Regions from separate parts of the Nitrincola iocasae genome, predicted to be linked through region 2. Evidence: predicted binding sites of a transcription regulator. Region 2 holds the regulator's gene; each other region holds the start of a gene.
What was found. The regulator PhoB, encoded in region 2, activates phosphate uptake and scavenging genes when phosphate is short. The targets are predictions, from matches to a motif close to TGTCATANNNNTGTCANA.

Region 1: a site for PhoB is predicted at 2,896-2,913, ahead of F5I99_RS17280 (TIGR00153 family protein). Genes of this name have one in related genera too.
Region 3: a site for PhoB is predicted at 6,962-6,979, ahead of phnC (phosphonate ABC transporter ATP-binding protein). Genes of this name have one in related genera too.

Annotation. Positions count from the first base shown of each region.
Region 1 is NZ_CP044222.1:3,750,042-3,760,399, forward strand. It holds gene glnE (bifunctional [glutamate--ammonia ligase]-adenylyl-L-tyrosine phosphorylase/[glutamate--ammonia-ligase] adenylyltransferase) at 1-2,795, opposite strand, end outside; gene F5I99_RS17280 (TIGR00153 family protein) at 2,984-3,664, shown strand; gene F5I99_RS17285 (inorganic phosphate transporter) at 3,686-4,951, shown strand; gene argA (amino-acid N-acetyltransferase) at 5,054-6,394, shown strand; gene F5I99_RS17295 (ATP-binding protein) at 6,396-7,760, opposite strand; gene F5I99_RS17300 (response regulator transcription factor) at 7,760-8,443, opposite strand; gene F5I99_RS17305 (PepSY domain-containing protein) at 8,456-8,725, opposite strand; gene F5I99_RS17310 (hypothetical protein) at 8,834-9,094, opposite strand; gene ilvD (dihydroxy-acid dehydratase) at 9,250-10,358, shown strand, end outside.
Region 2 is NZ_CP044222.1:3,952,803-3,963,160, reverse strand. It holds gene F5I99_RS18290 (TrkH family potassium uptake protein) at 1-673, opposite strand, end outside; gene F5I99_RS19485 (hypothetical protein) at 686-829, opposite strand; gene F5I99_RS18285 (PA3496 family putative envelope integrity protein) at 1,214-1,420, opposite strand; gene hexR (transcriptional regulator HexR) at 1,591-2,481, opposite strand; gene F5I99_RS18275 (YjaG family protein) at 2,658-3,260, shown strand; gene F5I99_RS18270 (hypothetical protein) at 3,260-3,520, shown strand; gene F5I99_RS18265 (hypothetical protein) at 3,534-4,001, shown strand; gene F5I99_RS18260 (NADP-dependent oxidoreductase) at 3,981-4,919, opposite strand; gene phoR (phosphate regulon sensor histidine kinase PhoR) at 4,967-6,283, opposite strand; gene phoB (phosphate regulon transcriptional regulator PhoB) at 6,307-7,002, opposite strand; gene ubiA (4-hydroxybenzoate octaprenyltransferase) at 7,103-7,969, opposite strand; gene F5I99_RS18240 (chorismate--pyruvate lyase family protein) at 7,962-8,507, opposite strand; gene phoU (phosphate signaling complex protein PhoU) at 8,616-9,377, opposite strand; gene pstB (phosphate ABC transporter ATP-binding protein PstB) at 9,415-10,173, opposite strand; gene pstA (phosphate ABC transporter permease PstA) at 10,185-10,358, opposite strand, start outside.
Region 3 is NZ_CP044222.1:2,730,304-2,740,661, reverse strand. It holds gene F5I99_RS12655 (ABC transporter substrate-binding protein) at 1-296, opposite strand, end outside; gene F5I99_RS12650 (CynX/NimT family MFS transporter) at 498-1,727, shown strand; gene F5I99_RS12645 (MarC family protein) at 1,727-2,326, shown strand; gene F5I99_RS12640 (LysR family transcriptional regulator) at 2,436-3,332, opposite strand; gene F5I99_RS12635 (phosphonate dehydrogenase) at 3,320-4,336, opposite strand; gene phnE (phosphonate ABC transporter, permease protein PhnE) at 4,351-5,157, opposite strand; gene phnD (phosphate/phosphite/phosphonate ABC transporter substrate-binding protein) at 5,167-6,030, opposite strand; gene phnC (phosphonate ABC transporter ATP-binding protein) at 6,030-6,929, opposite strand; gene F5I99_RS12615 (HD domain-containing phosphohydrolase) at 7,252-10,101, shown strand; gene F5I99_RS12610 (LysR family transcriptional regulator) at 10,102-10,358, opposite strand, start outside.

The DNA of each region.
Region 1 (10,358 bases), 200 kb from region 2:
CGATGGCCGACGGATCGTAACACCCGATAGGCATCGCGTAACAACCCGGCCTGTTCTGCCGTCATTAATCCATTCGCCTCGATCCCGTCGAGAATACGAATATTATCGGTATAGGTCAGTAAGTCCGGATATTTGTTAGCGTGATTGAGCACCATAAACTGCACCATAAATTCTATATCGACAATACCGCCCCGATCCTGCTTCAGGTCAAAACTTCCACTGGCATCCGTCGTTCGACTGCCCAAGTGCTCGCGCATTTTTTCGCGCATGCTGCATACCTGTTCCAGCAACACCGCCCGGTCACGTGGCTGTGACAATAACTCAGACCTGACCTGTTCAAAACGCTTCGCCAATGCCGGACTTCCGGCAACCACCCGGGCTCTGACAAGCGCCTGATGCTCCCAGGTCCAGGCTTCTTTTTGTTGATATTGTTTAAAAGCCTTCAGCCCCGACACCAGCAACCCGGAGTTACCTGATGGCCGCAAGCGCATATCAATGTCATACAACTGACCTGATGGCGTAAAGGTATTGAGGAAATGAATCATTTTCTGCCCCAGACGATTAAAGAATACCGGATTAGGTACCGACTTATCGCCATTGGTATTCAGATCCGGATCGGCATCATGAATAAACACCAGATCCAGATCTGAACCATAAGAAAGCTCAATGCCACCCATTTTACCGTAGCCCACCACCACAAAGTCGGGATCACAAGGCTCTCCGGGTTCCCGCATTGGTACGCCGTGCTTCTCCGTCAGCATCCGCCAGGCACTTTGCAGCACCGCTTCCAGCAGAGTTTCGGCCAGCCAGGTCAGATAGTCGCTGACTTTCATTAGGGGTAACGCCTCAGTAATATCTGAGGCCGCCACGCGTAATACATGGGCATGATGGAAATAGCGCAGCGTTTCCATCAACTGCTCCATATCATCTTCCGGCACCCGCAAGAGTTGCTGAGACAGCTCAGCCTGCAGACGGGCTTTGTCGGGTGGGGTAAATAGCGTACGCGGGTCGATCAGTTCATCCAACAACACCGGCTGTTTGGACAATTGTGCGGCAAACCATGCACTGGAGGAGCAAAGCCTCACCAGTTGCTGCATTGCACCTGGGTTTTCGGCGAGCAGCACCAGATAGGCTGAACGGCGCAAAACAGCCTGAATTAACAGCAATACCCGCTCCAATGTTACTTCGGCATTACGACACTGCCCAACGGTTTCCAGCAGCGCTGGCATAATATGAAGCAAGCGGGTCTTAGCCACCTGCTGCAACATCTGCATGGCGCGGGACTGCCGCAAGGACTGCAGTTGCTTAAGCGCAGAGTCTGCATCGGCAAAACCTTTTCGAGACAGGAAACTCAAGACTTGATCCTGATCCATCTCGTCATTGATCAAGGCTTTCCACTCACTTTCATCCGCCGCTTCATTCTGCTCACCTTCGGCTTCAGCCGGTGCGATTACATCAGCAAAATGCTGGGATACCGCCCGGCGATGCTGTGCCAGTTGCTGTTGAAAGCTGTCCCAGTCCGCAAACCCCATTGCCAGGGCAATACGTGCCTGCCCTTGAGGATCATCGGGTAACTCCTGAGTCTGCTTATCAGCGATGGACTGAATCGCATGTTCGGTATTACGCAGGAACACATAGGCCGCAACCAGCTCTTGCACTGCACTTTCCGGCATACCTACATGCTCTGGCAGCAACGGCAGAATATTCAACAGCTCACGCTGTTGCAGTGCCAGATCACGCCCACCTCGGATCAACTGAAACGCCTGGGCAATAAACTCCACTTCACGAATACCACCGGAACCCAGCTTCACATTTTGTTCCAATCCTTTGCGGCGTACCTCACGGTTGATCATCAGCTTCATATCCCGCAGAGACTCAAACGCACTAAAGTCGATATACTTGCGATAGACAAACGGGCGTAACTGCTGCATCAACTGCTCACCCGCGGCAATATCGCCAGCGACTGGCCGCGCCTTGATCATCGCATAGCGCTCCCAGTCACGGCCCTGATCCTGATAATAATGCTCCATGGCGGTAAAACTGACCGCCAGAGGGCCCGCTGTACCAAAGGGACGCAGCCGCATATCTACCCGAAATACGAAGCCTTCGGCATTTTGATTATCCAATGCCTGAATTAATTTCTGCCCCAGGCGAATAAAAAAGTCCTGATTCTCCAGAGATTGAGTCGGGTGATCTGTCTCTCCATTGGCTGGAAAACAAAACATCAGATCAATATCCGAAGACAGGTTGAGTTCATTCGCTCCCAGCTTGCCCATACCCAGCACAACCAGTTGTTGCGGCTGAGCATCGGACCCGGATAGCGGCATACCCCAGCGCTTTGTTGCTCGCTGGTAAAGCCACGTTAGGGTTTCGTCAATGCAGGCATCAGCAAGATGAGAAAGGTCACGGGTTGTTTCGCGCATATCCGCACGTCGTGTCAAATCCCGCCAGATCAGGCGTACCATTTCGTAATTACGAAAGCGACGCAGTTGCTGATGCATCAACGCTTCATCATCAACTTCCGTCAGTCGGGCTACCAGTTTTTCAGCATAACGACCTGGTGGATAAGATGTCGTTATATCACCCTCATCCACCAGACTTTCCAGCCACTCAGGTCGCCGCGTCAATTGATCCGCTACAAAATCGCTGATAGCCAGCACCCGGCACAACTCTTGTGACAGCTGTGCACCAGATTGGCCCTGCAATGACGGGTGAGACTCTAACTGGCTCCAGGGCTTTTCGGCCACCGATTGAAGTCTATCTGGCAACTGAGAAAGTGGATTCTTATCGGACACGTCGCGACTCCCGCTATCAAACGCTCATGATTAGTACACAGCATATCAGACCTACCGACTTTACAGCAGCCCGAAAGAGGAGCCGCCCAATCCAAGCATTGATTGCAAATTTATGACGTTTTTACTACATAAATGTGACTATGACCCTTATAATCGCCGTGTCTTTTCACAAACACAGGTGAGCCCCTATGGTGACCAACAACCCGATCCTGCAAATGTTTGCTCGATCGCCGTTCAAGCCAATGCAGGAACACATTGCCAAAGCACAGGAAGCAGCCGCAGCACTCAAACCGTTTCTTGAAGCTGTACTGATTAATGACTGGGATACAGCCGCCGCTGTGCAGCATCGCATCGCCGTCATTGAAGGTGAGGCCGATGATATGAAACGCGCGATTCGTCAGAATCTGCCCAGTAATCTGTTTCTTCCTGTTCCCCGCACTGATCTGCTTGACCTGTTACGCATGCAGGATAAAGTCGCCAACCGTGCCAAGGATATCGCGGGCATGATGCTGGGACGCAAAATGCAGATACCCGAAGCCATTCAGGCCGAGATGGTCAACTTTCTCAACACCGCCATTCAAACGACAGAGCAGGCTGTTATTGCATTGAATGAGCTGGATGAACTCCTGGCTGCAGGGTTTCGCGGACATGAAGTGAAAGTAGTTGAAAAACTGATCGATGAACTGGACCGCCTTGAGCATGAGAACGATGAACAGGAGCGCAAGCTTCGTACATCGTTATTTGCCGTCGAACGGGACCTGTACGCTGTTGATGTGATTTTCCTCTACCGCATCATCGATGACATCGGTGATCTTGCCAACTACGCACAACATGTCGGTAGCCGACTGCAACTGCTGCTGGCCCGCTAACCTGAATATACGCGAGACGTTATGGACGTATTAGCACAACACGGCACAATTCTGATTATTCTGGCCTGCACCTTTGCCTTTTTTATGGCCTGGGGTGTCGGTGCCAACGATGTTGCCAATGCCATGGGCACCTCGGTCGGCTCCAAGGCCATCACCCTGAAACAGGCGATTATTATCGCCATTATTTTCGAATTTGCAGGCGCCTACCTGGCAGGTGGTGCCGTCACATCAACCATCCGCAGTGGTATTACCGATGCAGGATTACTAGCTGACTCACCGGACTTGCTGGTTTTCGGAATGATGTCAGCACTGCTGGCTGCAGGGATCTGGCTGCTGATAGCCACCCATTATGGCTGGCCGGTATCAACTACGCATTCCATCATCGGCGCAATTGTCGGTTTCGCTGCAGTAGGCATCTCGGTAGACGCCGTGCAGTGGGATAAAATCTGGACTATTGTTGCCAGTTGGGTGATTTCCCCCCTGACCGCCGGATTTATTTCCTTTTGGCTATTCCGCAGCGTGCAGTATCTGATCCTTAGCACCGACGACCCCTTCTCCAATGCCAAACGTGTGGTGCCTTTTTATATATTCCTGGTCGGGTTCATCATTTCTATGGTGACCTTCACCAAAGGGCTGAAACATGTAGGACTGAATCTGAGCTTTTTCGAAAGCAGCATGGCCTCGGTAGTTGTTGGAATTGTAGCCATGTTGGTTGGGGTTTTGATGATCCGCAAGGTCAAATATTCCGCAGCCGACGATAAAGATTTTCACTTTACCAATGTTGAGAAAATCTTTGGCATCCTGATGCTGTTTACCGCTTGCGCCATGGCCTTTGCGCACGGCTCCAACGATGTCGCTAATGCCGTAGGTCCGCTGGCCGCTGTTGTTGGAGTTATCCAGTCAGGGGGAGAAGTTGCTGCCCGCTCAATGATGCCAGCCTGGATACTGCTGCTCGGCGGCATCGGCATAGTGGCTGGACTGGTGATGTACGGTCACAAGGTCATTGCCACCGTCGGTCAGAACATTACTGAACTGACGCCCAGCCGCGGGTTTGCAGCCACTCTGGCGGCTGCCGCTACTGTTGTAGTAGCGTCGGGAACCGGCCTGCCAATTTCGACCACGCATACACTGGTTGGTGCCGTACTGGGCGTGGGGCTTGCCAGAGGTATGGCGGCACTCAACCTGCGCATTATCGGCACCATTTTTATTTCCTGGATCGTTACCCTGCCTGCGGGTGCGTTTCTGTCGATTGTTATCTTCTTTATTCTCAGTGCTATCTTCCTTTGAGGCGGTATTTGCGTTTAAGGTGATAGACCTGAACCACGAAAGTCTGCATTATATTGACAGACTTTCGTGTTTATAAATGACGGATAACAATCAGGTTCCAGCGTGAGCAAAGACAGCAGCGACCAGTATATCGACTGGTTCAGACATTCATCCCCTTACATTAATGCCCATCGTGGCAAAACCTTTGTGCTAATGATTGGCGGGGAAGCCCTGGCTGACCCCAACCTGACCAATATCGTCCATGATATTGCCCTGCTGAGCAGTCTCGGGGTTCGTCTGGTACTGGTATTTGGCTCCAGACCCCAGATAGATGAGCGTTTGCAAGCTTTAGGCCTGCCAACACGTCTGCACCATCACCAACGCATCACTGACACAGCCACCTTGCAATGCGCGATTGAAGCGGCCGGTGTACTGCGCACGCGCCTTGAAGCACTTTTCTCCATGGGCCTGTCCAATACGCCGATGCATGGCGCCAGAATCCGGGTCTGCAGCGGTAATTTTGTTACCGCACGACCGGCGGGTGTTGTCGATGGTTTTGATTTGGGCCATACCGGTGAGCTGCGTCGTGTTGATCAAGCGGCCATTCGCAAGCAGCTGGACCTGAATAATATTGTCTTTATCTCCAATCTGGGTTTTTCGCCCACGGGAGAAGTATTCAATCTTTCAGTCGAAGAAGTCGCCACGCGTACCGCTACGGCACTGAATGCAGACAAACTGATTCTGTTCGGCAGTGAGGCCGGCATCACCGATAGCCATGGTGACCTGCGCAGCGAACTACTGGCCGCCACAGCCAAGCGCTGGGTCAGTCAATACCTGGCCGGACTGGATGATCCCTCGCAGGCCCATACCGAAACCGCACGACTGCTTCAGGCTGCCGCTGATGCCTGCGAAGAAGGAGTGCCACGCTGCCATCTGATCAGCTATCAGCGTGATGGCGCCCTGATTGCTGAACTACTTACACGTGACGGATCCGGCACCATGGTAGTGCGTGAGTCTTATGAACAGATACGTACGGCGGGTATTGATGATGTAGGCGGCATACTGGAGTTGATCGCCCCGCTGGAAGTCAAAGGGATACTGGTTCGTCGTTCCAGAGAACGGCTGGAAACTGAAATTGAGCGCTTTACCGTGATAGAGCGTGATGGTGCCATTATCGGCTGCGCCGCACTCTACCCCTTTGAAGAGGAACAGGTAGGTGAACTAGCCTGTGTGGCAATCGATAACAACTATCGTGGTGGTGAGCGAGGTGATCGCTTACTCGCCTCCCTCGAAACTCATGCACGCGAGCTGGGGCTCACACAGCTATTTGTACTGACGACGCGTACCGCTCACTGGTTTATTGAACGCGGCTTCCGTGAAGCCTCACTGGATGCCCTGCCGAACGAGAAGAAAGCCCTGTACAACTTTCAACGCAACTCCAAAGTGTTTTTTAAGCCACTCTGAGTCATGTGGGCATAGGCAACAGCATCCGGAACCTGGCACCCTTGAGTTCCGGAGAGCTATCCACTTCGAGAGCGCCGCCGTAGCTGCTGAGTATATCCACCACCACGGCCAGACCGATACCCTGCCCGGAAATGGAACTGTCAATGCGCTGACCCCGCTCCAGGATTACCTTGGACTGGGTCGGCAATACACCGGGACCGTCATCTTCGACTAGCAACAGCAAACCGTTGCGCGTAGGGCACGAGGTGATCTGTACATGGGCCGTGCCATATTTACAGGCATTTTCCATCAGATTACCCAGCAGCTCCATCAGATCACGTTCATCGCCGTAAAACTGTGCCCCATCCTCCACAGCGTTATCGATCTGTATCGACTTGTCTGCATAGACTTTGTGGAGCACTTCAGCTACGCGCTGTATCAACGGTTTAACCAATACAGGCTTGGCGGCCAACCCCCCTTTGGATTTAACCGCACGTGCTAACTGGTATTGCACGATCTGGTTCATGCGTTGGCTTTGTTCTTCCACCAGAGTACGGTAAGCCTCCGGAGACAGGTTTTCTGAACTGGCTCCGGTAATAACCGCCAAGGGCGTTTTCAGACTATGTGCCAAATCAGCCAGGGTGTTGCGATAACGCTCACGTTGCTGACGCTCAGTCAAAATAAGCTGATTGAGGTTTTCAGTCACCGGCTGCACTTCACGCGGATAGTTGCCGGAAAGGCTGTCGGATTCACCCTTCTCTATGTGACGCAAGTCAGCTGCCAGACGACCGAGAGGACGCAACCCCCAACGCAAAATCAGGTATTGCATACTCAATGCCAACACCAGCACGCCGATTAATGACCCCCAGAGCCGTGCACTGAAAGCGCGCATCTGCTCACGCAAGCGTTCATCACTACGCAGTACCGAAATCATAAAGAAACGCTCTTCACCAAGCCCTTCCCAGATTATCGGGTACTGAAACAAATAGAAATGGCTGTCGGCCAGGTGGCGAAACAGCACCTGGCCCGGAACGGGAAAGCTGTCGAGCACCTGTGAAACCTGCTCCGTTGGCAACAGGGCCGATGAATCAGACTGCCATAGCAGCTGTTTACGCTCATCACTAATAAACGCATAAATACCCGAGCCTGTTTGAGAAAAACCGGGCTCAGGTAACATTTCCGGTAATTTCAACTCACCGGCATCCAGCTCAGCCAAACCCAGCAATAAATACACCTGAAGTTGTGCCTGAGAACGCTCAGAAGCAACCAGACTGTCATAATGAGCACGCTGCAGTATCACCACGGCAGCCACAATAATCAGCGGCAGCAGCACTAAGGAAGCCAAAAACAGGCGCGACTTAAGTGAACGGGGCAACAAGCGACGCATCAGGCGTCTTTCAATTCCGGATTAAATCGATAGCCCAATCCCCGTACGGTAAGAATAGGCTGTATCCGCTGATCCGGATCGAGCTTCTGCCTCAGTCGGCGGATAAACACTTCCAGCACGTTACTGTCACGATCGAAATCCTGATGATAAAGATGCTCCGTCAACTCCGTCTTGGAGATGGTTTTACCGGCATTCATCATCAAATACTCAACCGTGCGGTATTCATAGCTGGTTAAACGGACTTCCTCATCATGCAAGCGCACCACTCGACTAACGGTATCCAGCATTAAAGGCCCGAAGGTCAATCTGGGTTTGGCATGACCGGCGGCCCGACGAACCAGCGCATTGAGGCGAGCAATCAACTCTTCAGGTTGAAACGGTTTGACCAGATAATCATCTGCACCACTTTCAAGACCTTCCACCTTGTCTTGCCAGTGACCACGCGCGGTCAGAATCAAAACGGGAAAATCCCGATGAGCCTCACGCCAACCTTTAATCACATCCAGGCCTGATAACCCCGGCAGACCCAGATCAACCACGGCAATATCAAACTCATACTCTGTCCCGAGGAACAAGGCTTCTTTCCCTTCTTCACACTCCTCAACGGTATAGCCCTTCTCGGTCAACTGATGACTCAACTGCCGGCGCAGATCCAGATCATCTTCAACAACTAGTGCTTTCATACCAAGGTCCTTTCACGGGTTAAGTATCTCACCATCATCAGGGTTAATCATCACATCCCGGACCCGCCCATCATTGACGATACGAATCAAAAATACCGGTTTTTGATCAATTTCAGCCTCTTCAGCCTTAACCACCTGCCCACCAAAGGCTTCCTGAGCAATTTCTGATGCCCGCATCAGACTGGTGACAGGTTCAGCCACCAGCGGACCCGACAGCAATAAACCACACAACAGCAACGCCACAAACAGGCGTTCAACTAATACACTTCGACCCCTACACATAGGGCTCCTCCGGGGTTTTCTTGTTGGGTAATACCGCAACTCGGCAACTTAACCACTTTACGCCAATGGAAATGAACTGATGATTAACAAAATCCGCACCCACTGAAATCAGCGTTTGCTATTCTCTTCAGCTTGCTGACGCCTAACCTCGCGAATAGAAAGCATCACAAAGCGAATGTTGTAAGCCAGACCTATCACGATGGCTAGTGACGCTGAAACGATAAACAGCATTCCCAGCACCGCCGAGCCGATAGACTGCCCCGTCCATAGACTGATAACAGCAATAATACTGAGCGGAATACCGGTTTTCATACAGATCCGCAGGAAAGGATCCTGACGAATTACTTTTTTATCAACTTTTATTACCATAGGGTTCAGAGCTTCTGTTTGACGTTGAGGCAGAGCAGGATAGAACGCCGATGAAATTTGTTCAAGGTTCAACCTGCTACCATCCTGACAGTCAGAAAGAATCTGATATACTCCAACAAAACCAGACTCAACCAGCCGATCCAAAGGACCCCTCAATGCCAGAGTATCGTTCCAGAACGTCTACCGCCGGTCGTAATATGGCAGGTGCCCGTGCGCTGTGGCGCGCCACAGGCATGAAAGATGATGATTTCCACAAGCCGATTGTTGCTATTGCCAACTCATTCACCCAGTTTGTACCCGGTCACGTGCACCTGAAAGATATGGGCCAACTGGTCGCCAGAGAGGTGGAAAAAGCCGGGGGTGTGGCGAAAGAATTTAACACTATCGCTGTCGATGACGGTATTGCCATGGGGCATGACGGTATGCTCTATTCGTTACCCTCGCGCGATATTATTGCCGACTCGGTTGAATACATGGTCAATGCGCACTGTGCTGATGCGCTGATCTGCATCTCTAACTGCGACAAGATCACTCCTGGGATGCTGATGGCGGCTATGCGCCTTAATATTCCGGTTATTTTTGTCTCTGGCGGTCCGATGGAGGCTGGCAAAACCAAGCTCTCCGAGCACAAACTGGACCTGGTCGATGCCATGGTGATTGCCGCGGATGATTCGGCTTCTGACGAAAAAGTTGCTGAATACGAGCGCTCAGCCTGCCCTACCTGCGGTTCGTGCTCCGGCATGTTCACCGCCAACTCGATGAACTGTCTGACTGAAGCATTAGGCCTTTCACTGCCAGGCAATGGCACGACTCTGGCCACGCACAGTGACAGACGTCGCTTGTTTGAAGAAGCGGGCCACCGGATTGTAGAACTGGCCAAGCGCCATTATGAGCAGGATGACTATTCCGTTCTGCCGCGCTCTATTGCCAATTTCAAAGCCTTTGAAAACGCCATGTCGCTGGATATCGCCATGGGCGGCTCCACCAATACCATTTTACACCTGCTGGCGATTGCGCTGGAAGGTGAAATAGACTTCACCCTGAAAGACATTGACCGCCTGTCCCGGCATGTACCACAGCTGTGTAAAGTGGCACCTAACACGCCAAAATATCATATTGAAGATGTACACCGTGCCGGTGGCATTTTTGCCATTCTCGGCGAGCTGGACCGTGCCGGTAATCTGCACAGCGATCTCCCCACAGTCCATAGCAGCAGTATGGCTGAAGCACTAGAAACCTGGGATATCATGCGTAATCCTTCAGC
Region 2 (10,358 bases):
CATCGGTGGCGTAACCCCCGGTGGATACAGTGGTCATGGCGTGATTGATCGCATCGAACAGTGTCATGCCAGCGGCAAAATAGGAAAGTGCGCAAGCCAAGGTAACACCAAGATAGACTAGTAACAGGCTACGGGCCATCGCATGAAAGCGTGGTAAGGATTTTTCTGACCAATCGGAAGACTCTGTCTGGAACAGACGCATGCCACCGACTTGCAAAAAAGGCAGGATCGAAACCGCCATGCCTATTACACCCAGACCGCCGACCCACTGCAGCATGGAACGCCAGAGTAAGATGGAGTGTGGCAGTGCGTCTAAACTGGACATCACTGTCGATCCGGTTGTAGTAATACCGGACACGGCTTCGAACACGGCATCGGTCAGCGATAGAGGGTGGTGACTGAGCATCAGCGGCAGGGCACCATAGAATGAAAGCGACAGCCAACTAAGACTGGTCAGCAGATAAAGCTGGCGTGCATTCAGTGCGAATCTGTGTCCATAGCTCGGCAGCATAAACAGTAAACCCGCCAAGGCCGCCAGGCCTGATGACAAAAAGAAAGCACTGTACTCCTCATCATCGGTCATCAGGGCAAAAAACGCAGGTACGAGCAATAGCCCCACCATGATGAAAGACAGTATGCCACTGACAAAAAGAACCGGGCGGAATAGCTTCATCCTGTTACTCCTTCAGAAATCGCCAATTCCTGGCTGCAACAGCTGTTTTGCCTGCTTCAGGTTTTGTTTGTGGCCAAGAAGATAAGGGGGTATCTCCGAGAGTTGTTCGGCAAGCATGGAACCGGTCTGGCCGGCACCCAATAGGATAATTTGCATTATATCGCCTGTGGCCTACAGCTCCGTTGTTCATGAGGTCAGATAAACAGTATAAGGTAGTCGTGTGTAACAATTCGAGCCGGTAAAGCGACCTGGTGCGTAAAAAAATCGTAAAAAAATGATGCGCATAGCATGCAGAAGTTTGCTGTATCGCTTTGAGGTTATCAAGGTCGAGGAGGGTGTTGCTGTAGGAGCTCACTCCGTGAGCGAAATAATTCGCTCGGAGACCGAGCTCCTACAAACAAGGTGCGCATTCGCTCGGAGACCGAGCTCCTACAAACGAGGTGCGCATTCGCTCGGAGACCGAGCTCCTACAAATGAGGTGCGCATTCGCCCGGAGACCGGGCTCCTACAAATCAGGTCGAGTCCAACAATAAGGTCAGACTATTCTTCGTCGAACCATTTTTCGCGATCTATGAAAGCAGCTAGGGCGGCTTCTTCTCGGCGCTTTTCTATAGCGCGGCGGGCTTCAAACAGGCGACGGGTGGCAGTTTGCTTGCGGCGGTTTTTTTCCTCGACATCATAGCCAACCAGAAGATCAAACACTTCTGTCTGAATGGGGTCGAGGTCCTGCTCCTGACGTATCAGCATACGATTTAGCTCCGATCTGTGATGCAGATTGAAGAGGAGGCGGCTTGATGTAAGCCGGCTCCCGGCTGTTAACACTGTCCTGATTCTTTTTTAACCGATTTCGGCATCAATTTCAAATAGGATTTAACAGTGTCAAGCTGATTCTAGGCAAAAAAAGTGACAGGAATGTTTCAGTCGTTATCGTCAGCTTGACGACGCGTGGGCATCAGCCGGTCATTCTGACGCAGGCTACGCAGGCTGCGTTTGATGGTCTTAAGGTGATCAAACAAGGCCGGGCCCAGCTTCATGGCAACTCCGACAGCGAGAATATCTATGACTACCAGGTGTACGACACGTGAGGACATCAGCGTGCTAAGGTCTTTATCTTCTTCCACATCGACATGAATAGGGATGGTGGCCAGTTCAGCCAGAGGGGTTGTACCTGGGCAGAGGGTAATGACGGTGGCACCGGTTTCACGCACCAGTTTTACCGTGTGCAGCAGGTCTTTGGTGCGCCCTGTCTGGGAGATGGCTACAACGACATCTCCCAGCCCCAGAGTGACGGCTGAAATAGTCTGCATGTGTGGATCCGAATAGGCGGCGGCAGACACCATCAGGCGATAGAATTTGTGCTGTGCATCGGCGCATACGGGTGCTGATGCACCAAAACCGTAAAATTCGACACGATTGGCTTTTGCTAAAGCATCAATTGCTTCTTCAAGTATTTCCGGGTCAAGCTGCTCGCGGATATTGATCAGATTACCAATCATCGAGTCGAAGATTTTCTGCTTGAACTCGATCACCGTATCCTTGGTGTCCATCGAGAACTTTTCAAAGCTGGCATTGCTGGCTAAGCCCTGAGCGAGAGTCAGTTTGAAGTCTTGAAAGCCATCGTAGTTGAGTGCGCGGCAGAAACGCACCACGGTTGGCTCACTGACATTGGCCTCCGAGGCAAGATCAACAATGCGCATATGAATTACTTCACTGGGCTGGGCCAGGACAAAATCGGCCACCTTCTGTTCGGATTTACGGAGTTTTTCCCGTGAATCAGCGATGGATTTGAGAAGATTGAAGGAGTTCAACACGGATACCTGTCAGCTGCTGGCCGTTAATCAGGCTTTAGTATAGCAATGAAATCTTCCCGCGCCTAACCTCAGTATCCTCTATGGGACTGAAATCAGCCATGTTATTACTACAGATCCTGACATAGACCACGTACAATAGGCTCTGATTGACTAAACCCTGACGGAGTCTTTGAATGAGTGATATCCAGCAACTGGAAGCACAACTCGGCAAAATGAAATCCTGGCAGTTAACAGCGTTTGCGGCCGCGCTGACTGAACGCATGCTACCAAACTTCACTCTGTTTTCGAGGTTGTTGGAGTTTGGTGATGCCGTGCAGGTGCGGCGGATACTGGATGGTGTCTGGGAGCATCTTTCGGGCGGAGCTTCGATGAACTTTGAAGTCCAGCTGGATCATGTCGAAGACAATATGCCATCTCTGGATGAATTTGATATGTACGGCGCCATGCCTGCGCTGGATGCGGTGGTGGCACTTTACTCCACCCTGGTGTGTATCCTTGAGTCTGATCCAGCCGAGGCGGCCAATATTGCTGACTTGTCACGTGAGTGTGTTGCTACCTTTATTGAAGTTAATGAAGCGGATCCACAGCTGTCCGATGCTGAACTGATGCGCTTTATTGCCGCGCACGATTTGATGCAGGATGAAGACGCTTTTCAGGAAGAAGTGCTTGAGCGCTTGCAGCAACAGCAACAGCCCAATAAAGTGTTTATTCGCGAATTGCGTGAACTGGCGGGTAATCAGGGTGTCAGTAATCTGGGAATCAGTGATAACGAATAATGCTGCGAATCGGTCTGCTACTGCTGGTGCTGCCAGCGCTGTTATTGATGGGGATGTTCTTTGTTGAACAAATGCACATTAGTGATTGTGCTCAGGCCGGAGGTTACTGGAACTATCTCCAGGGACAGTGTGATCTGCAACAGCAACATCCTTTTATCCCCTTGATGGTTCGCCGTCCACTGTTGGTTAATGGTGGTATGTTGCTTAGCTGTCTAGGACTTCTGCTAACGATTGCCGGACTTTATCGTCGGCGCCGATAATTAATGGATAGGTATGCGCAAAAAAATAGTCTGGGCCTTACTGGCATTGAGTCTGTTGTTTGTTATCTGGGCGGTGTTTTTTTCGCCGCAATGGCTCGAAGGGTTCAATCAGCAGCGTGCTGATGAAGCCAGTGTGTTTCGTCAGCAGGGGCTGACAGCGGGTGGTCAGACCGACCAGCAGAGCTGTCAGGATCAGGCCTTATCAGGCTATACAGCCTGTTCTGATTCTAACTTTGTCTGCACGGTCAATCAGGGTATTTTCCTGAAAGCCTGCTTTGAGGTTGCCTCACCGACAGAAGGCTTCTGTGATGGTGTGCCAGCCTTCCATGATAAGCCTACGGAAGAAGAAAAGGATTGGGCAAAATATAACTGCTGGGATATGGATATACGCGGTGAGGGCTGCAGACTGCTATTGCGTCAACGTGTAGAGTTCTGCGATGCCCTCAATTCCGCACCGACGTCAGCCAGTCTGCAGAATTAATTTACCGCTGATATGTCCACTGGCACTGAGCTTGTGGGCTTGAGCGGCATCCTGTAATGGCAGTACCTGTGCCACTTTCAGCTTTAGCTGACCGTTGGCACAGAGTCTGGCGAGTTTGCCAAGCTGGGTGGCATTGGGTTCAACCCGGATAGTCATCACCTCAATATCGGAGCCTTCGGCGGCGCTGCTGACCTGCGCGGCTGTTACAGAGGGCAGGGTAACCATTCGACCCCCTGGTTTCAGGGTAATCAAGGCATCAATAGCTGTATCACCCCCGACCCCATCCAGAATCAGATCAAACTGGCTTGCCAGCGTACCCATATCCAGGTCACGGTAATCAATTACCTGATGGCAGCCTAGTGATGTCAGGTAGTCTCGGTTGGTGGCAGAGCAGGTGGCACTGACCTGAGCGCCTTTCAACGCGGCCAGTTGCACGGCCAGATGACCCACGCCTCCCGCTCCGGCCAGTATCAGCACCGACTCGCCAGCTTGCAACTGGCCTTTATCAAACAGTGACTGCCAGGCGGTCAGACCTGCCAGTCCTAATCCGGCAGCGGTGGTGGCATCCAAACCTTCTGGTCGCAAGGTAATCTGGTTGGCGGGAACACAGAGTTGTTCAGCGTAGCAGCCTGCCGGATGGGGAAAACGCACAAACCCGAGTACGGCATCGCCTGGTTTATAACCGCTGACACCCTCGCCGAGAGCTTCCACGACACCACTGAACTCCCAACCCGGAATAAAGGGAAAGGCTTCAATAAAACCGGAAGCTCCTCCACCGGAACAGGTTTTCCAGTCGATGGGATTCACTCCGGCAGCCTGATTACGGATCAGGACTTCGCCAGGGCCAGGTTGTGGCGTATCGATCGCTTCGTAACGCAGGTTGTCGGGTTCATGAGCATGGATCTGGATAGCGTACATGGCTTTACTCCGCTTGCAAAAACGCGGGCCGAACTGGCCTGAGTCGATCAGGCATTATCGGTTGCTGCCGCCAGTTTTTCCAGTGTGGTGAGCATATCGGCGGGAAAGTGGCAGCTGAAGCAACTGCCTTTCCCCAGGGTGCTGTGGATTTTAAGCTGGCCGCCATGGCGAACCATCACGTATTTTACGATAGATAAGCCGAGCCCTGTACCACCACTTTCACTGGCTCTGCTTTCATCAACCCGGTAAAAGCGTTCAGTCAGGCGTGGAATATGGAAGGCTTCAATGCCCGGGCCATTATCATATACACTCAGGTAGCCGCCCTGGGCATCGGTGTGCCAGACGATGCGGATTTCACTGTTTGCCGGGGTATAGCGAATGGCATTGAACACCAGGTTAGAGAAGGCACTGTGTAATTCATTGTCCTGGCCTAACAGATCGTAGTTCGGATCAGCTTCAATACTGATGCGGTGTTGTTTGTCCCCACTGAGAACCAGGGCATCACGTTTGATGTCTTTCAGCATCAACTGGATATCCACCGGCATATCTTCGGTCAGGTGTTCGGTAGACTCCAGGCGTGAGAGCATGAGCATATCCCTGACCAGCCCTTCCATGCGTTGCGTTTGTTGTTCCATCTGCTTCATGCCGCGCAATATAGGGCTGGGCAGGGGTTGGTCGAGAAAAGTTTCCAGATAGCCACGAATAACAGTTAAGGGTGTGCGTAGTTCATGAGAGGCGTTGGATACAAAGCTCTGACGGGTTTGTTCCAGTTTTTTCAGGCGGGAAATATCCCGTGCAACCAGCAGCCGATCACCCTGGCCAAACAGGGTGATATGGTATTGTAGTGTGATCTGATCATTAAGCGGGGAGTTGAGTTCGAGTGGTTCGTGGTAGTTACGTTTCTTGTAGTAACGGATAAAACGTGGATCGCGCAACAGGTTGAGGATGGGTTTTCCCTTGTCGACTCGTGGCTGGAGTCCGAGAAGTCTTTCTGCGGCTGTATTCCACCATTCAAGTCGGTCCCTGGTATCGATAATAACGACGCAATCCTCTAATGCGGCCGATGACTGCTGGTAACGGTGAATGAACGCACTCAGTTTTTGCTCCCGGTCGCGACTGCTTTTTTGTTTACGGTAAATGTTGTAGAGCAAGTCGCCCCAACTGCCGGGTAAGTCAGGGGGTTCGGTTATGTCTTTGTTCATAATCCAACGAAGAGAACGTGTAAACAGCCAGGCCTGGTAAAAACTCCACACCAGCAGTACCAATGTCAGCACTGGAAAAAAATGGCCCAGTAGCAGACCTGTAACGGCTGCAAACAGCAGAATCAGCAGTAGCGTGTAGATGATGCCAAAGGGCGATTTCATTTTTCACCTGTGAATATCCGTGTTCATCCGCCTTGGGTTGAGAAACGATAACCTGTACCGCGCACCGTTTGAATAAGATAATCATGGCGGCCACCCAGAGCCTTACGCAGTCGTCGGATATGCACATCGACAGTGCGCTCTTCAACATATACATTACCGCCCCAGACCATATCGAGCAACTGACTACGTGAATAGGCTCGATCAGGGTGGGTCATAAAAAACTGTAGTAGACGAAACTCGGTGGGACCCAGATCAACCGACTGTGCCATGGAAGTTACTCGATGTGAGACCGGGTCTAATGTTAGTTCGTCAACGGTGACCGGTTCCTCAATGCCTTTGGGCGTGGTCCGGCGCAACACGGTTTTCAGCCGAGCCACCAGCTCTCGTGGCGAAAATGGCTTGGTAATGTAGTCATCGACACCGGCTTCCAGTCCCTGTACTTTGTTGTCTTCTTCAGACTTGGCCGTCAACATAATAATAGGTATATTGGCGGTCGTTTCATCACGACGTAAGCGACGTGCAAAGTCAATACCATTGGTGCCTGGCATCATCCAGTCAAGTAATACCATGTCGGGCATTTGATCCAGAACGGCAGCATGTGCTTGTTGAGCATTTTCCGCTTCAATACAATCATACCCCGCCATTTCCAGTGCAACGGCAATCATTTCGCGGATGGGCGCCTCGTCATCTACGATCAGCACACGCTTGGCAACTGACATGAAATCACTCCATAGCTATTTTTTAGTAGTGAGCGTATTACAAGTCTTTTCTGTTACATTAATATGACAGATTGAAACAAATGTAAAAAACTACCGGATTTCAGGCGGCATAATGCAGCACTATTCCCACTAATACGGCGAGCTCTGCCAGGTGGTTATTTAGAAATGCCTTGAAACAGTCGTTGCGAGAGCGGTGCAGGGTTAACCATTGTTGGTAGATAAAGCAGCCTGCGGCAATGGCAACACCCGTGTAGTACCAACCAGAAAACTGCAGCATTGACCCTATATATAGCAGTAGCGCAAGCACTGTCAGTTGCATACATCCGATAATCAGGCGGTCAGCCTGACCAAAGCGCACGGCGGTCGACTTGACACCAATACGCAGATCATCATCCCGGTCCACCATGGCATATTGAGTGTCGTATGCTACGGTCCAGATAAGTTTAGTCAGGTAAAGCAGCCAGGCAATCCAGGGCAGGCTGTCGGTCACCGCCGTGAAGGCCATCGGGATCGCCCAGCCGAAAGCGGCACCCAATACAATCTGTGGGTAATGGGTATAGCGTTTCATAAAGGGGTAGCAGAACGCCAGCGCCACGCCAATAAACGACATCATCAGCGTCAGGGTATTAGTGAACAGCACCAGTCCGAACGCAAGTAGCATTAACAGGATAAATAATACTACGGCTTCGCGAGCTGTTGCGGCTCCTGTTGCCAGAGGGCGGGTAGCTGTCCGTTTGACATGGCCGTCAATATGCCGGTCAGCGAAATCGTTAATGACGCAGCCGGCTGATCGGGTTAGTAATACACCCAGCAGAAAGATAATCAGCAATTTTGGATTGGGTACACCTTCGCTGGCTATCCACAGTGCCCAGAGTGTCGGCCAAAGCAGTAGTAGGGTACCAATGGGACGGTTCAGACGCATCAGTCGTATATACACGGCTGCTTTGTTAAGTGTGAGGTCAAACATATTTGTCGATTTTTAATGAAGGGTAGGGAATTTCCGCCATAGAAGGCAAAAATACTTCACATACCAGCAAGGGGCCATGGCTAAGTTGGAACACCGAACGACGTGCCCAGCAAGCATTCTGCTGATGCTGTAACCGGCAGACCTCCAGTGGCCCTCGGCGAATCGCTGGATCTTTGAACAACAGGCTACCGAGTGAACGATTGCCGAGTAACAGTAGGCGGCGATCAGGGCCTCTGAGTGTTCTCGCAGGGATAACAGAGCGGGCAAATACCCAGGGAACACCGGCTCCAAGCAGGTGTACTTCACGGATCAATGCCAGTTGTCGCTGAGGGATACCCAGCAATTTGGCTTCTGAACGGGTTGGTTGTGCCCAAGTTAACCTGAGCAGGCCAACCTCCAGTTGATTGTGGCAGGCTAGGCGCAACTTCTGCGTCAGTGAACCCCGTTCACACAGCCAAGGACGCCAGTGCATAGGTATGGCCGGGCGTCGCCGGATTGATTGCCAGTAAATCTGGTTGTACCGCTTGTCCCTTGCCATGGATCGCTTCAAGTCAGGTCAGTCCGCATCATCAGTGAGAACAGATTGTAGCATTTTAATCTGCGCCCCTGAATATGTGTGCTGTCTGATTAAGTAGGTGTTGAGTACTTACTCGCTGTTTGGATTCAAGTCCAGCTCATCATCTGGTGAATTATCACGCAGTGCTTGTTTGATGCTTTTCAGCGTCTGGTGGCGGACATCAGATCCACTGACCTGATAGATAAGGTGCTCAGCAAGATTGTGGGCATGATCTCCGATCCGCTCCAGGCTCCGTAACACCCACATGATATTCAGCACAACAGAAATAGAGTGCGGATCTTCCATCATATAGGTCACCAGAGTGCGCATTGCAGAACGGTATTCTGTGTCGACTCGTATGTCCTGTTTGGCTACACGGTAGGCCATGGATAGGTCCCGACGAGCAAAGGCGGTGAGTACATCACTGACCATCTCTGTGACTAGCGTACTGATATGACGCACTTCATGGTAGCCTTGAGGTTTTTCTCCACTATTATAGATTTCGATAGCATGTTTGCAGATGCGGCTGGCCTCATCACCGATTCTTTCTAGGTCGGAGACAGAGCGACTGATCGAGACAATTAAGCGCAGGTCACTGGCGGTTGGCTGTCGGATCGCAATTGTTTTGGTGCATTGATCATCTATACTCAGTTCCATTTGATTAGTTTGTTGATCCAACTGTAGGGATTCTTCCGCCAGTTGAGGATTGTTCTCAGTCAGAGCTCTGACTGCCTCACGAACTTGACGCTCAACGATACCGCCCATGGCCAGCATTTCAGTACGGATGTTTTCAAGTTCATGGTTGAATTGCTGTGAAATATGGCGGGAAAAGCCTTCCGGTTGTGGTTGCATAGTTTACACCTCGGTATTTCATTATTGTTAGATAGCTTCAGGCATAACGTCCGGTGATGTAATCCTCTGTGGCCTTGTGGTGCGGATTGGTGAACAGGTCTCGGGTTCGACCTGTTTCCAAAATTCGTCCCTGATCCAGAAAGACAGTGAAATCGGAAACCCTGGCAGCCTGATGCATGTTATGTGTCACTAATACAATAGTATAGCTTTGTTTCAGTTCGGTGATTAGCTCTTCAATTTTTAGCGTGGAAATGGGATCCAGTGCTGATGCAGGCTCATCCAGCATCAGCACATCCGGTTCCACAGCGAGAGCTCTGGCAATCACCAGACGCTGCTGTTGGCCACCTGAAAGTTCGTTAGCATTTCGATTCAACTGGTCTTTGACTTCATCCCAGAGCGCGGCCTGACGCAATGAGCGTTCAGCCACCTCGTGTAATTTATGGCGTTTACGAACACCCAGCAGCCGCAGACCAAATACAACATTGTCATATATTGACATAGGGAAGGGGTTGGGTGTCTGGAAGACCATGCCTACCCGGCGTCTTAGCTCAGGCAGATCGTAATACTTCTGATAAATATCTTCACCATCAAGGTAGACGGAACCTAGAGTATGACAAAGCTCATTCAGGTCATTCAGTCGGTTGATGCACTTCAATAGGGTAGATTTACCACAACCTGATGCGCCGATAAAAGCAGTTACCTGATGCGCAGGCAGGTGCAGATTGATCTGTTCCAGCACGGTCCGGTCACCAAAACGCAGGCTTAAGTCTGTGATCTCTATTTTTGCTGGCTGCATGGCTCGGCTTCTCAATGATGACGGGTGAATTGGCGAAAACGCTGGCGTAGGCGCTGACGGATAATAATAGCAGTAAGATTCAGCGTAATAACCAGTGTGACCAGAATCAGGGCGGCGGCAAACACCAGTGGCATAACATCACTTCCCGCCGGGCTTTGCATGCCGACATCGAAAATATGATAGCC
Region 3 (10,358 bases), 1.2 Mb from region 2:
ACAATAGCAGTAACATTTTCTGTATTGATCATGCGGTCTGCTGCATTTATGGAAGCAGATGCATCGGTACAGGTGGTATCAGCCGAGGAAATGCTAAGTGTTTGTCCACCGAGAATACCACCCTGGGCATTAATCTGACTAATAGCCAGCTCTGCACCTTGATAGATAGGTGGTGTCAGACTTTCGATTGGACCGGTGAACCCACCGAGAAAACCCAGTTTGACCTCGGCCTGCGCAATACCGGTCATAGCTGTTGCGGCGACAATTGCGCTGCATAGAAGCGTTTTTTTAATCATTGTGACTCCCTTTGTTTTTTCTAAGTTCAGATGGCTCGGCAATGTAAGGCTAAACAACTCTCTTTATGACACTTTATATCCGCAAAATCAATGTGTCGAGACGGTTACCAGCGCGGCCTGCAACAGGCGTATGGGAGACAATTAATGACTGGGCGAGGGCCAGGCTTTTGAGTAGGATTGAGGTTTTTGTGCGGATATTCCATGAACCGAGTTGACCGGCTGCATTCACCCCTTGAGCAACATCAGCGTGCCTTGGCCTGGCTTGCTGTCGTTGGTTTGTTATTAGCGGCAACGAATCTGCGTGGTGGCTTGGTGGTCTTCGCGCCCTTGGTCATGGAGGTGCGCGACGCACTCAGCCTTAGCGCCAGCGCATTTGGCATGCTGACTACCTTGCCGCTGATATGTTTTGCCGTGGTTTCCATCCTGGTGCCCTTAATGACACGGTTTTTTTCATCAATAACGCTGGTCGTTTTGGGGTTGCTGGTCATTGCGTTGGGAGTTCTGTTGCGCCTGGTCGCCAGTTATCCCGTGGTTATTCTGGGTACCTTGTTGCTGGGCTCTGCTATCGCTTTGCTGAATGTATTGATTCCGGTACTGGTGAAGGTGTTTTTTCCAGGGCGTGTTGGCTTGATGACCGGACTTTATTCAATCATGCTCAGCCTGGGAGCAGGAATGGGGCTGTATTTGGCCGTACCGATGATGAACTATTTTAATCACTGGCATTACCCGGTTCTGGTCTGGGCGCTGCTACCCCTGGTAACCTGCCTGATCTGGGTACCTTTGTTAAGGTTGCGTGGGGCGGTTAAGCCCGTAACCGGTGCGCGGGTTACCTTGTGGAAAAGCACTACAGCCTGGGCTGTAACCCTGTATATGGGGCTTCAGTCATTTTATTTTTACGCCATTGTCACCTGGTTGCCAAAAATTCTTATGGAAAGTGGTCTGGATCCACTTGAGGCCGGAACCGCAACGGCAATGATCAATCTGGTCAGTATTCCCTTTAATCTGTTTATTCCCATTCTGGCTGCCAGAATGCGACAACAGCGGCCCTTGGTTGTGCTGGTATTTTTATTGTCATTTTCGGGTCTGGCCGGGCTCTGGTGGGCACCTCAGCAAGCGCCTGTATTATGGGCCTCATTGATCGGTATGGGGGCTGGCGGGTCATTGAGCCTGGCACTCTCCTTTTTTATACTGCGCACCCGTGATGGAGTGCAGGCGACAGCGTTGTCGGCTATGGCACAAAGTCTGGGGTATCTTTTGGCATCGACGGGGCCGGTAACTCTGGCGCTGGTTCGTGACCTGAGTGGCCACTGGCTGGCCGCTTTGCTGTTGCTGATGATGTTACAGGTTTTTCAATTGGCATTCGGATGGAAAGCGGCGGCTGCCGTGCAGGTCAGACCGGATGCAGACTCTCTATCTGAACAGGTAACTTAATGGAACTCACTACCTTTCTGAATGCATTTACAGGTTTTTTTGTCATCGTTGATCCTATAGGTACAGCCTTGATCTTCCATGCTCTGTTACCGGAAGGCGATCGCCGTCACCGGATAGTGATGGCGGTTAAAGCTACCCTGATTAGTGCGGTGTTGTTATTGGTATTTGGCAATTTTGGTGAGGCGTTTTTAAATAGCCTGGGGATCAATATCAATGCACTGCGTATTTCAGGTGGTTTGCTACTGTTTTTTACCGCATTCAACCTGATAACCAGCGAAGTGAAAATAACTCAGTCGGAAGATAAAAAAGATATATCTGTTTACCCGTTGTCTATCCCACTGCTGGCCGGACCGGGTGCTCTGACTTTATCGATTCTGTTGTTTTCCGGCGCGGAATCCGCTTCGCAGGAAATCTCTGTATTGGTTGCTGTGATCTGTACCTATGGCTTGACCCTGGTATTGATGCTGTTGTCCGGTTATGTGAAAAAAATGATTGGAAAAACCGGTGATGAGATTTTGCGGCGGTTTTTGGGGGTTATCCTGGCGGCACTGGCGATTCAGTTCATCTATGATGGTTTCAATAATATGTTGGTACTCTGATATCGACTGTAAACCCAACCTATCGACAGGCTACTGGTGAATGACAGCGGTAAATTCGAAAGGTTTGCTCGGAGTGAAGCCACTACTACAAACCATTTAATTGAATGGATTAAAGTCCAGCCGGATTCAGATTTATTGATGTTTGCAGCAAATGTTCAACAAATTCTGGTCGTTTGTCATAACCAAGCGACTGGTGCCGCCAGACTATCTGGATAGATTTTTTTAGCGCACTATCTTCCAAAGGGATTGCACACAAACTGCCATGTTGTACTTCATCAACAACAGCGGAAGCAAACACTAGCGATATTCCTAAACCAGCTCGAACCGCCTGTTTAACGGCCTCCGTGCTACCCAATTGCATGGTTATAGTGGGCATCTGCTGAAAATCCTGTAGATAGGTTTTCAGTAAGCGTCCAGTGCCACTTCCAGATTCACCACCGATCAAATTTAGCCCAGACAGCATTGTTCTGCTTATAGAGGGGAGCTGTGTCAGTGCATGATCGGGTGGTGTAATCAATACTAGTGGTTCAGTTTTCCAAGTTTGAGAGTCAAATCCAGTCTTAGGTGGCCACCATTCCATTAATGCAATATCAATTTCAGCGTTCTCGAGTTTTTCAGCAATCGTTGGGTTGGTATCAATCACCAAGTCAAGCGGGTCTTGTTGCCGTGTTTGTGTGCTCAGGTAGCTTTGCAAGTAAGGCTGTAATAAATAAATACCGATATTTGAACTAGCACCGACTCTCATAGAAGGTTGTTGAACGGCCTGTAAAGCTCTATCTTGCAGCCGCAACATACTCGTGGCATAGGGCAATAGACGCAGGGCATACTCTGTCGGCTGACATCCGCTACGCCCTCGCTTTATCAACGGTACACAGAGCATTTCTTCCAGTTTTTGAATATGCTGGGTAACTGTCGGTTGTGCCAATCCTAATTGATTAGCAGCGGCCTGAAAACTGTGCTGCTCAATCAGTGTTGTCAGGCTTTTTAACCAGATTAGATTGAGCATGCGGCATCCTTTCGTGAGATTAACTGATTTGCTGGATCCAATGGCGGCTCACCACGTAAAACACTGAGAATGTTTTCAGCGGCGCGTTTCTCTATTGCCAATCTGACCTTTCTGACCGCTGAACCGATATGTGCTGTAAATAATGTGTTGGGATGCATTAATAGTTTTTGATCGATAACGTCCGGGCGGTCATCACGTGCCCAGTCCTCCATTTCAAAAACATCGCTGGCATACCCCTCTATATGCCCACTGTTAAGCATACGCAAAACAGCCGTTTCATCAACGACTGATCCACGACATGGATTTACCAAAAAAGAACCGGCTGGCATCTGTTGTAGTCGATGTTCATCCATCAGATGCTGAGTTTGAGAATTCAGTGGTAGCGCCATAATCACGATATTGGCCTGTGCCAGCGTATCATCTAACGAAAAAAACTCTAAGGTTAAAGCGGCTTGCTGTTCAGAGGCTATAGGTTGTTGATCCGTATAAATTAGCTTTGCGCCCCAACCGGTCAGACGTTGGGCAATGGCTTTTCCAATCGCCCCCATACCAATAATCGCAATTGTCGAGCCTTCAACACCAAGACCATAAAACTGCGGACGCCAGCCTTTAAAATTACCACTACGTACATGTTGATCCGCCTCCCGAATATGCCGAATCAGTCCGATCATCAACCCGATGGTTAGCTCAGCGGTAGGAACGGTCAATAAGTCAGGCACAAAGGACAGCCAGACATCATTTGCTGTGCAAGCCGCCGCATCAAAATTATCATAGCCTTTTACGGCGGCACCAATCACTTTCAATTTAGGGCAGGCCTGAAGAAACTCTGCGTCTACTCGATCTGGCATGAATACCATCAATGCTTCAGCGTTCTGGGCCAATTGAATAGTAGCGTTTCGCGATAAGCTGCAATGGGTTTGATTGGTTATCAAATCACAATGTGGGGTCAGCATTTGCAATACTTCATCATGTATTTTATGGGTAATCACAAGTTTGGGTTTCATTGGCATTCCTTTCCTTATTTGAATTTTTTGCGCAACACACCGCTTAAAGCATCAACTAGCGTAACCATTAGCAAAATCACCAGCAAAATCGCAAACACTTCCTGATATTGCATAATACGTAATGACCCCATCAGCTCAAAGCCAATGCCACCCGCGCCTACCATACCCATCACAGTGGAAGCTCGGAAGTTGTATTCCCAACGATAAATTGCTACATCCGCAAACTGTGGTATGACTTGTGGTAAAATGGCGTGGTATAACACCTGCATTGGCGAAGCACCGGCTGCACGTGCTGCTTCTACCGGTGCATCATCGACATGCTCAATCGCTTCAGCAAAGAATTTACCCACCATCCCAATAGAATGTAATGCTAATGCCAAAACACCCGGTAATGCGCCAAAACCAACCGCTGCCACAAAAATTATACCCATAATCAGTTCAGGAACTGATCGTAGCGCGTTTAAAAAGATCCTAGATAGCTGGAAGATTACTCCATGAGGTGTCGTATTTCGTGCAGCAAGAAATGCCATGGGTACCGATAACAGTACCGCAATTGCTGTCCCGGCAATGCTCATTGCAAGCGTATCCAGTAAGGGCGATAACCAGTGACGGATATTGGTAAAGTCTGGCGGAAAAGACTCACCGGCTAAGGTGCCAATAGCAGGCAAGCCGTTAGCCAGTATTTTGAAATTCAATACATCTACATACCAAGCCGCCAGCAAAATGACAGTCAGTAAGACCATCATCTGCAGGGTTTGCCTTTTCCAATGTTGGCTGTAACTTTTCAGCACATCTTGATGAGTAATGACTTGGGTATTCATAAAGTTTCCTTACATCTTGTCAAAATCAAGATTCAATATTTTTCCCATATCTCGAATAACGTCATAATCAGCATCAGTAATTGGCGCAAATCCCTCGGCTTTAAAATTATTCAGTACTTCTTCATCATCTAGACTGATAAATGCATCTTTGATTCTAGCTTTCAAGTCGTCATTCAAATTGGATCGCATCGCCCAAGGGTATTGTGGATAAGGTTTGCTATGTCCCAGTACTTTCACTTTTGTGGGATCGATTAGTTGGCGCTCTACAACAAAATTGAAGATGACTTCTGAAAGTCCGCCCGCATCGGCGTTACCATTGGCCACATTCATTGCAACTGCATCATGCGAGCCGACAAAGTGTTGTTCATAATCTGTTTGCGCTTCAATACCACCCTCTTCCAAAAGTACTGTTTTTGGGATGAGATGGCTCGAAGTTGAAGCTCGGTCACCGTAGACCATTTTTTTGCCTTTAATATCAGCATAGGAATCAATCCCTGAGTCCACATTGGCAATCAAAATAGAACGATAGGTCGGCACACCATCAATAACCATCGCTGCAAACGGCTCTATATCACTTTTGGATTTGGCCATCACATAGGAAAGAGGGCCAAAATACGCTAGATCAATACGCCCAAAACGCATGGCTTCAATCATTGAGGAGTAGTCGGTCGTTACAATTAACTCCACTTTTTTATTCAGCGCGATTTCCAGATAGTCTTTCAACGGCTTATTGCGTTTGATCAGTTCAGAAGCATTTTCATCAGGCAATAACGCGACTTTGAGCGTATCTGGATCGGCATCCGCTGCGAATAACGGCGTAATGGCCATCATTATTAATGACGTTGCTAACAGTAATTGTTTAAACAGTTTCATCAGGCAATCTCCAGTTGTGTTGCAGTTTTATGAGGTAAATTTTTTTGGGTAGATAGGCGTTCTATATCGGTGGATGTTTCATCTTTTGTAAGGCTGGCTGGTTGTTCGTAAATCAGGGCCAACTGCTTGTTATCCAGTTGTTGTGGAGCTGCATCAAACACTATTTGAGCGTCAGAAAGACCAATTATTCGATCAGCAAACCGTTTGGCGTATTCAAGTTGATGCAATGACACTACGGCAGTGATTCCGTCCTCGGCACAGATTTTTTTCAGTAGAGTCAGAATTTTTTCGGAGGTAGAAGGATCAAGGCTGGCGACTGGCTCATCTGCCAGAATAATGGTGGGTTGTTGGGCCAGTGCACGGGCAATGCCAACACGTTGTTGCTGACCACCGGATAATTGATCTACTCTTGTCAAGGCTTTATCAGCAAGGCCAACACGATCTAAACAATTCAGGGCTATTTTTAAACTGTCTTGGGGCATAGGTAATAAGCTGCGCCAGAATGAGTAATATCCCAGCCGTCCCATGAGTACATTCTTAAGAGCGCTATGGCGTAGAATGAGTTGATGGTGTTGAAATACCATGGCGGTTTTACGACGGTGCTGCCGTAAGATTCGTTGATTATTCAATGCTCCGAATTCGGCTGAAATAACGTTACCAGAAGTAGGCTTTACTAAGTGATTTAGCGCTCTTAATAGCGAAGACTTTCCCGCACCAGATAGACCGAGAAGTACATTAAATTCACCAGGTTGAAATTGAATTGAGGTTGAGCGAATTGCTTCAATACCACCAGGATATGTTATGCCTAGATTCTCTATGCTCAGAATCGGATGAGGTGTTTTAGTACATGTCATATCATCACCTATCGCAATATAAACATCCGCATTATTGCGGTTCATTATTTGATGCTAAGGCTTATATATGACTACTCAATGAAAGTTACATGACCTTTTAATGATAATAGGGAGTTATTCCCCTCTTTTGGTCAATTGTTTTAGCTTTCATCTCTCAGATGGGGTGCTTAACAGGCACTAAGGACATGGTTGTTATTTGCAAATCTGCAACAAAACTGTCGTTCAGTATCAGCTATTTGAAATGACTTTGAACAGCTAACTAGGTATGTTTTTGAACAGGTATCCATCTATAATATCTAATGTGACACCGAAGTTTACATAATTTCAGTGAGTTATAGCTGATAACACTGGATGGTTAGAGGCAAAAATGAAACGTATCTCCTTTAAATTATTGATTGCAGTAACGGTTACGCTAAGCATGGCTTTGCTCGCCAGCGTGCTAATTTTTCAGGGCTATCGTGGTATGCAATCAGGTATTCTGGAAGTAGCTGACCAGGCGAGCCGGCAACTGACGGTTACCATCAATGACCGCATCCAGAAGCTGATGGAGCCAAATCAAATGCTGATCAGGATGCTTCGACACGATCCACTGATCAGTACCGACGACCCGCTGCAACGCCTCAGCCGACTGCCTGCGATTGCCGAAATACTGAAGGCAAATACGTTGCTGAGTGCTGTCTATATCGGCTATGACAATGCCGACTTCCTGCTGCTTAGACAGCTGCACACTGCTCAAGCCAGGGCATTTTTTGGGGCTCCTGAGGGCAGTTATTATCTATTGCAAAGCGTTGTTACAGATGTTGATGAAGGCCGTCGGGGCGAGTGGCTTTTTTATGATGCGTCTCTGAACGACCTTATTGAAGTGCGTAGCGTGCCCCATTACACCTTTGATCCACACAGTCGTCCCTGGTATCAGCAATCTCTTGATTCTGAAAGTGTAAAGCTCACAGCGCCCTATCTGTTCTACACCACCCAGGAGGTGGGGGTGAGTATGTCACTGCATGCCGGTGACGGTGTAGTACTTGGCATTGATGCTACGGTAATGGATCTGAGCGAGCAAATGGATTCATTGCGCCTGACACCGGGTACTGAAATTGCCATTATCAATCAGGATGAGCTGTTGCTTGCCTACCCGGATATAGATCGTTTTATTCTGAGTGATGCACGTGAAACCCGACTGGCAACACTGGGTGAAATAAATGTTCCAGTACTTCAGTCTCTGGTTAGACAATCAGTGGGAACCCGTAACCTGACGTACTTTAACCATGCCGGACAAAACTGGTACGGTTTCGTGTCACCACTTGCTGTACTGGGTGATGATGACTTGAGGATATTGATTGCCATACCAGGTCAGGAGTTGTTGGGTAATGTTGAAAAAAGTTTTCTGAGCCAGGTGCAGTGGGCCTTTTCAATTATGTTGGTGCTGCTCTTGTCAGGGTGGGCTGTAGGCCAGCGCATCGGCAATCCTATTGCTGAGCTGGAAAAGCAAGTACGTTCACTGGCAAACCTGAATTTTGACAACAAAATTACTACGCAGACATCCATCCGCGAAGTGCATGCACTGGCAAGGGTACTGGATGATATGTCTTCTACTATCCGGCACTTTAAATCCCTGTCTATGACACTCAACCGTGAGCGAGATCCGGATCAGTTGTTGCAGTCAGTCCTCGAAGAGTTGGTTATGGCCGTAGGGCATGTATCGGGATGTATCTATCTGTTTGATAGCCCAACACAAACACTGAAACTGAATAACCGTATGACTAGTCAGACATTGCCTGAAAGCATCGAATTGTCGGAAGCGCATGAAATGGACGGGCAGGTACGTGAGCTAGTCAGAAAAGCAGGTTATGACTTTTATGTATGTACCATGCTACGTGATCGCTATGAAAATCTGCTGGGGGTGTTGATTATCGATGCTATTGATAGCCGATCAGCTGATATTAAAGGACTGCGTGCATTTATTGATGATATTTCCGGAGCGGCGGCTGTAGCGATAGAAACCCGTCAGATGATTCGGGAACAAAAAGCTTTAATTGACGGTATTATCCGTCTGATTGCCGATGCCATTGACGCCAAGTCTCCCTATACCAGTGGCCACTGTGAGCGGGTTCCGGAGCTGGCGATAATGCTTTCTGATGCGGCGCTGCGCAGTGAGTTACCGGCATTTCAGAATTACCAGATGAATGAAGCTGAAACGGAGGCCTTTCGTATTGCAGCCTGGTTGCATGACTGTGGCAAGATTACCAGTCCAGAGTATGTGGTTGATAAGGCGACCAAGCTGGAAACGATATATAACCGCATTCATGAAATTCGTACCCGCTTTGAAGTCTTGTATCGGGATGCAGAGATAGACTGCTTGCAGGGTATTCTGGATGGAATGAATCCGGAAACTCTTAAGAGCCGGTGCAATGCCGTCCAGCAGCAGCTTATCGATGAATTCAGCTTTATTGCCAGCGCTAATATGGGTGGAGAGTTTATGTCGGATGCTGATGTGGATCGTATTTATGAAATAGGGTCCCGACGCTGGACACGGCATTTTAGCAATCGAATAGGGCTGTCTCAGGATGAAAAACAGCGCTTAGAGGGTCTTCCTGAAGAGGTGTTGCCAACCGGGGAGCCATTACTGAGTGACCGCCCGGAGCAGGTGTTTCCCTGGCATGGGCGTAAACCACCGGTTGCAAAAGACGATCCGGATAATCACTGGGGCTTTGATATGCTGGTACCTGAAGTCGCTTATAATCAGGGGGAGATGTATAACCTGACTATAAGTAAAGGCACTCTCACAGAGGAAGAGCGCTTTAAAATCAACGAGCATATTGTACAGACTATTATTATGCTGGATGCTTTGCCATTGCCTGATTATCTGGCAAAGGTGCCGGCTATTGCCGGTAATCATCATGAAAAAATGGATGCCAGTGGGTACCCTAGACGCCTGCCTGCTGGTGAGATGAGTTTACAGGAACGCATTATGGCAGTGGCGGATGTGTTTGAAGCCCTGACGGCAGTCGATCGTCCTTACAAACAGGGTAAAACCCTGACGCAATCACTGGCAATTATGGCCAGGATGGTTGCCGAAGAACACCTGGATGCTGATGTCTTCGAGTTGTTTCTGCGCTCAGGTATCTATCAGCAGTATGCACAGAAGTTTATGCAGCCAGAGCAGATAGACAGGGTTGATATCAATCAGTTTTTAGTAAACGTAACCGAGGCTCCATGATCAGGTGCGTTGGCTAAGATACTTGGGTGTACTTGGCAGGTTGTCCTTCAGCAGCCTGATCAGTTGAGTGTCGGCCCAGCTACGGCGATAGGCCAGGCCAAAGCGATAATGAAATGCCGGGCGAAAGGGCTTGATAACAATATCACGTCGAACGGCGACTGTATCATAGGCGGTAATCGGATTGATCAGACTGATGCCCACTCCATTGGCCACCAGACTACAAATGGCCGCAATATTGGCTTCGGTTTTTCCGGCAA